3 regions of the Photobacterium kagoshimensis genome follow, and region 1 is predicted to be linked to each of the others. Evidence: predicted binding sites of a transcription regulator. Region 1 holds the regulator's gene; each other region holds the start of a gene.
What was found. Region 1 encodes PurR, which represses purine synthesis genes. Its sites were predicted from a motif close to TNANGNAAACGTTTNCNTNA; they were not measured.

Region 1 (2,278 bases):
TAGTAGTTTAAGCTTTGCGTTTACTGCTCAAGAAGTTGCGGAGCTTGGTGCATTACCACTTGATCTAACGCGTGCTGATGCGACTAAAACAGCTGCTACTATGATGCAAAAAACCGAAGTGACAGCCCTTTCAAATCGGCTGTACCCTTCTTTGTCTGGTGGCGAAAAACAACGGGTTCATTTTGCCCGCGTGCTTACTCAGCTTAGCGAAGCGAAAGAAAATGCTATTTTGATGCTCGATGAACCAACATCAGCACTTGATTTAGCGCATCAACATAAAACATTACAACTCGCACAACATATGGCTAAAGCAGGAGCAGCTGTTATCGTCGTATTGCATGATCTAAACCTTGCTGCACAATATGCAGACCGCTTAGTTATTGTAAAAAATGGAAAGATACAGGCTGATGGCGATGCTTGGCATGCATTAGATTCTCAGAATATTGAGCGAATCTATGGCTGGCCTGTCACGATGACCAAGCACCCTACACTTCAACACCCAGTTATTCTATAGTCGCTCGTTATGTAATCCTTACAATGCACAAATAAATGCATACTGATGCATCAAATTTTACGCAATTTACATTATTATTGTTGATGTTTATCAAGTATTGCCATCTTGATAGACAGAAACGTTGCACTGTGCGCTACACTCAGTAAAATGTGAACGCAAGCGATTAACAATGTAACGCTACCAAATCCATAAAAGCCGCTCATCTGAGAAGCGGCTTTTAACGTTTATACAAGGTCTCTAGCGACATACAGCACTCGAAATGAAAGAGTTGGCGCTATGTATAGCTTAAAAAGATCCTCTTTATTGCAATTATTAGAAGAATAACTATGGCAACGATTAAAGATGTTGCACGTATGGCTGGAGTTTCAACAACAACAGTCTCGCACGTGATTAATAAAACACGCTTCGTAGCAGAAGCAACACAAAAAAAAGTGTTAGCAGCCGTTGATGAACTTAACTATGCACCAAGCGCTGTTGCTCGCAGCCTAAAATGTAACACTACCCGCACAATTGGTATGTTGGTCACCAAGTCAACCAACCCCTTTTTTGCTGAGGTTGTACATGGCGTAGAAGAATACTGCTACAAAGAAGGCTACACACTTATCCTGTGTAACACTGAAGGTAACCTATCTAAGCAACGCGATTACCTGCGCATGCTCGCCGAAAAACGCGTTGATGGCCTAATGGTGATGTGTTCGGACCTTGATCAACGTCTATTAGACCTATTAGAACGTCAAAATGACCTACCTATGGTTGTGATGGATTGGGGTCCTGAAAGTCCACACACGGATAAAATTCAAGACAACGCAGCCATTGGTGGCTATATCGCAATCAAGCACTTTATTGAAAACGGCCACACTAAAATTGGCTGTTTATCAGGTCACAATGAAAAATCAACCTGTCGTGAGCGCTTAAAAGGCTTCCAAAAAGCGATGGACGAAGCAAACCTAACCGTTAATGAAGATTGGATTATCGAAGGTGACTTCGAGTGTGAAACGGCCGTGAAAGCCGCTGAGCAATTCATTGCGATGAAAGAACGTCCAACGGCTATTTTCTGTTTTAACGACATTATGGCCATGGCGATGATCAGTACTTTCGTTCAGAATGGCGTTCGTGTTCCTGAAGATATATCTATCATTGGTTACGATAACATCGAGCTAGCACCTTTCTTCTCGCCACCGTTAACGACAATCCACCAGCCTAAACGCCGTTTAGGTAAAACAGCGATTGAAATCTTGATGGAACGCGTGAAAGATAAAAAGCACGAAAACCGTGTTTTTGAAATGTCACCTGAATTAGTTGTACGTAAATCGGTTCATAAGCTTAACTAACTATTCGCTTTACGCATAAACATTGAATAGCCGACGACCCCATATCGTCGGCTTTTTTTATTCATTCCCGCCACGCTAAACCCTCCTTTTTTACATAAATATTTAATATGTAACAATAAAATTACTTTTAGATTTGAAATAAGTTTGCTTCATTTACCCAATGATTTATTTAATCCCTGAATATTCTCTCTTCATAAAGCAGTAATAATTGAAGCAACATCACATTTTCCCCAGCATAGAGTAAACGCTTTTCTGCTATTTACGATATGCTTATTACGTCACGAACAGGGCAAACTACTTGAAAAAGTAGGACGCAAAGCTTCCGGCCTAACAAAGTGTTATTTAATAAAAATTAACACATTCAAGGTAGCGGGGTTACCGATGGATTTACTGCAAACCTGCTTTAGGGTTTGACATGCTTTTGACATACATT
Region 2 (2,278 bases), on a different contig from region 1:
TTTATGCTAATGATGATTATTTTTCAATACCATCAATTTGTGCATTATCGACAACGTGCGATTCACCAAGGTCGTTGGGTAGCACTAGGTTCAGTAAGATCGCGACAATACCGCATAAGCTCACACCTTGAAGGCTGAACTCGCCGATACCAAAGGCCATACCGCCAATACCAAATACCAAGGTTACCGCCACAATCACAAGATTACGTGCTTTGTGTAGGTCGACTTGGTTTTTAATTAGGGTATTAAGACCGACTGTTGCAATTGAACCGAACAGTAAAATCATGATACCGCCCATAACAGGGACTGGAATGGTTTGTAGTACTGCACCCAGTTTACCGACAAATGCCAGTACCAGTGCCGTTACGGCTGCCCATGTCATGATTATAGGGTTAAAAGCCTTGGTTAGCATGACTGCGCCGGTAACTTCAGAGTAAGTGGTATTGGGTGGCGCGCCAAACATAGATGCAGCAATGGTTGCGATTCCGTCGCCTGCCATTGTGCGGTGTAAGCCAGGCTTTTTAAGGTAATCTTTACCCGTAACATTAGAAATAGCTAACATATCACCAACGTGCTCTACCGCAGGTGCGATAGCGACTGGGATCATGAATAACACTGCATTGATGTTGAATTCAGGGAAGGTAAAGTTAGGCATTGCTAACCAGCTAGCTTGTACAACGGGAGTAAAATCAACGACACCGAAGCCTAAGCTCACACAATAGCCAGCTACGACCCCCGCCATGATAGGCATCAGTTTGAAGAAACCTTTGGCAAAAACACTAAAGGCGATAGTTGTTAATAAAGAGGCTGCTGAAATCCAAATAGCGGCATCACCATTAACCAGTTGAATACCGCCGTCACCACTTTTACCTACCGCCATGTTGACTGCGGCTGGTGCTAAACCTAAACCAATCACCATGATTACTGGGCCAACCACAACAGGAGGCAGTAATTTATGGATGATACCCACACCGCGGACTTTAATCACAACACCCATAAGAACGTATACAATACCCGCCATCATGAGGCCACCCATGGTGCTAGCGACGCCCCAAGTTTGGATACCGTACATAATAGGAGCAATAAAAGCGAAGGATGACGCGAGGAAGATAGGAACAGAACGTTTGGTAACGACTTGGAAAAGAAGGGTACCAATACCAGCACCAAACAGAGCGACATTGGGGTCGAGGCCCGTCAGTAACGGAACCAGCACTAATGCACCGAATGCGACAAATAACATTTGTGCGCCTTGGAGTACCTGCATCATTTTTTCACCCACCTTGTCTAATTTTGGTTTTCTAAAAATAAAATCGCGCAATCCTATCACAGCAGCAAACGATTACCTATGCTTTGAAATAGAGTTTTTCTTATCACTGCCATGGATAGAACCCTTTTGTTAGAGGGTTCTCTTATTGTTGTAAGCCATGCGAAACTTTCCTTTGGTTTTGTAGGTTTCGTCGATATTTTGCTGCTGAGAGGACGAGATTAAGGCGCAAAGGTATAAAAACATGAAGATTGACTAAAATCTGTCACGATATCGGGGCTAAGAGGTTGCTGCTGATAGGCAAATCACCTTATGATCGGAACATATCTAGATGATGAATGAGTTTTCTATGCTGCGTTTTGTTTTTTTTATGTTGGCGTTATTGGCGTTGCCTTTGAATGCCGCCACAGTGAACAACTTGTATCAGGCTCAGGTTGTACTTCCTGATACTGATAAGCAATCGGAACAAACTGCCCGTCAGCAAGGCTTAGAACAGGTGCTGATAAAAGTATCTGGCCAAAGTAAAGTGGTCGACAACGAGGTCATTCGTAAAGCACTTACGAACTCGAGCCTGTACATCAGTCAATTTGGGGTTGGCTCGCTAAATGGTCAGCAGACCTTAGACATGACCTTCGATCGTGTGCAAATTCATAATTTATTAACCCAAGCCAATGCAACCTTATGGAGCGATCAACGCCCTGCGGTTTTAGTTTGGTTGGTAAAAGAAAATAATCGTGAGCGTGAAATTGTGTGGGATCAAACCAGTAACCCACTGCAAACGGAAATGCACAACGCGGCGAATCAACGTGGTGTACCGGTGTTAATGCCAATTGGTGACTTTGAAGATATTACCGCAGTGAGCGTGCCTGATTTATGGGGTGGTTTTGTCGAACCTGTTGCCAATGCCAGTTTGCGTTATAACCCTGAAGCTATCTTGATTGTGCGTGCTCGTGAAGAAGGTAGTAATGTTTCACTTTCTTGGCAGCTTTTTGAGCAGTCGGCCGATCGTTTAGT
Region 3 (2,278 bases), on a different contig from region 1:
AGCCATGGGCTGCTTTTTTAGTATCTGTATCTGAACTATCTTCTCTCATACCGGCATCATCAGCACCAGGGCGGTATAAACCTGACTGTCGATAGCGTTAGGTTTAGCTGTGAAATTGCTCACAGGCTAATAGGGTATTTTCAATCAGCGTTGCGACCGTCATTGGTCCGACACCACCTGGTACAGGGGTAATGTGCTTCGCTCTTGTTTTCGCGACATCAAATTCGACATCACCGACTAACTTACCCGTCTCTAAGCGGTTGATACCCACATCGATCACGGTTGCGCCTTCTTTGATCCAATCTCCTGGAATAAAGTTAGGTTTACCCACTGCGACGACCACAATATCAGCTTGGCGAACATGCCCTTCTAAATCTTGCGTAAAACGGTGACAGGTGGTTGTGGTGGCGCCAGCAAGCAGTAATTCCATTGTCATTGGACGGCCAACAATATTCGATGCGCCAACCACAACAGCATGCTTACCGCGAGTAGGGATGTTGTAGCGCTCTAGTAAGGTGATAATGCCTTTGGGCGTGCATGAGCGTAGTTTTGGCATGCGTTGGCATAAACGGCCGACATTGTAAGGGTGGAAGCCATCTACGTCTTTCTCTGGCGTAATGCTCTCTAGAATAACCGTGCTATCCATACCTGCAGGTAGAGGTAGTTGCACTAAAATACCATCGATTTCGTTGTCGGCATTCAACTCAGCAATTAACGCCAGCAGTTCTGTTTCGTTGGTTGTTGCTGGTAAGTCAAAAGATTTTGAGATAAAGCCCACTTCCTCACAGGCTTTACGCTTACTGCCTACGTAAACTTGTGATGCTGGGTCTTGGCCAACCAGAACAACAGCAAGACCTGGCGCACGAAGGCCTGCATCAACACGTGCTTTTACACGAGCAGCGACTTCCTGACGAACAGTTTGTGAGATGATTTTGCCATCAATAATTTGAGCGTTCATGGTTTTCCTTCTGACTTATTGCTAACGAGCACGCTCGTAGCGTATCAACTGTAAAATAATAAAAACGGATGAAAGCTAAATGTTGTTTTCACCATTTTTTATTGATGGGATATTGTCGCAGATACTGTGAGCAAGATCTATAACGCAAACGTTTGCCTTGCGTTGAAGCAAAGAAAAAGTCGATTCAGTATTTATTTAATTGCAATGTAGTCTTTTTGGTGTGAATAAAAAAACAGCATTGGCTTGGCGATAGAATCATCATAACATACGCGATATTCTATAGAACGCTTTAAGTTTAACCGCTTGAAGTTATAAGAATTAAAAAAAAGGAAAAACCGTTGACCTTAGAGAGTAGCAACGTATAATTCCGACCCATAACGCACGACAGCGTTACAGTGCGCCCTTAGCTCAGCTGGATAGAGCACGTCCCTTCTAAGGATGTGGTCGCAGGTTCGAATCCTGCAGGGCGTGCCATTATTTTAAGAAACCGTACCTAGCGAAAGCTAAGTACGGTTTTTTTCGTTTAGGCCAATGCACTTCCTCTTAGTGCCGTTTATGACAACGACGCCAACCTCAATAGCCTGTTCATACTTCAAACAACCGTTTGCTACCAATTGGTGGTCTGTGCACAAAATCGGCATTTAAACTGATTTTTTTCGTTATTTCCCTTGAAAATCGATTTTTAGCCCCTATTTTGTGGAGATGCCACGGTTTATGGGCTGTAGTCTCGACCTGAGAGTATCAGACCGTTATAATGCCGCGTTTTAATTTCTATCCCTGAAACGGCTTTTGTCGACAGCGGTAGAAATTATCAGAATTAAGGCGTTGTGGTAGGTTTATCTAAATCGCCATAACACGAAAGGATGCCACCGTCAGATTGAACTGATCGGCAACATCACTCAGTGATCTGAGTAAGTTTTGAGGTTAAATAAAATGCAAGTTACCGTTGAAACCACTGAAGGCCTAGAGCGCCATCTAACTATCACAGTTCCTGCTGCAAACATCGAAGATGCAGTAAAAGTTGAACTGCAAAAAATCGCTAAAAATCGTCGTTTCGATGGTTTCCGTCCAGGTAAAGCGCCAATCAAAATGGTTGCTCGCATGTTTGGTGCATCTGTTCGTCAAGAAGTAATGGGCGAAGTAATGCAACGTCACTTCATCGAAGCGATCGTTAAAGAAAAAATCAACCCAGCTGGCGCACCTACTTTCACTCCAGTTGAGTTCGCAGAAGGTCAAGACCTAGTATTCAAAGCGTCTTTCGAAATCTTCCCAGAAATCGAACTTCAAGGTCTAGACAAAATTGCTGTTGAAAAACCAGCA

Region 2: the regulator PurR is predicted to act here: its motif matches at 1,328-1,347, upstream of L4C35_RS21520 (uracil-xanthine permease family protein).
Region 3: the regulator PurR is predicted to act here: its motif matches at 1,099-1,118, upstream of folD (bifunctional methylenetetrahydrofolate dehydrogenase/methenyltetrahydrofolate cyclohydrolase FolD).

What each region holds. Positions count from the first base shown of each region.
Region 1 is NZ_JAKJSO010000018.1:45,557-47,834, forward strand. It holds gene L4C35_RS17060 (heme ABC transporter ATP-binding protein) at 1-514, shown strand, start outside; gene purR (HTH-type transcriptional repressor PurR) at 841-1,845, shown strand; cyclic di-GMP riboswitch class I at 2,124-2,228, shown strand.
Region 2 is NZ_JAKJSO010000028.1:20,938-23,215, forward strand. It holds gene L4C35_RS21520 (uracil-xanthine permease family protein) at 17-1,267, opposite strand; gene L4C35_RS21525 (DUF2066 domain-containing protein) at 1,614-2,278, shown strand, end outside.
Region 3 is NZ_JAKJSO010000013.1:233,245-235,522, reverse strand. It holds gene folD (bifunctional methylenetetrahydrofolate dehydrogenase/methenyltetrahydrofolate cyclohydrolase FolD) at 104-958, opposite strand; tRNA gene L4C35_RS11935 (tRNA-Arg) at 1,356-1,432, shown strand; gene tig (trigger factor) at 1,892-2,278, shown strand, end outside.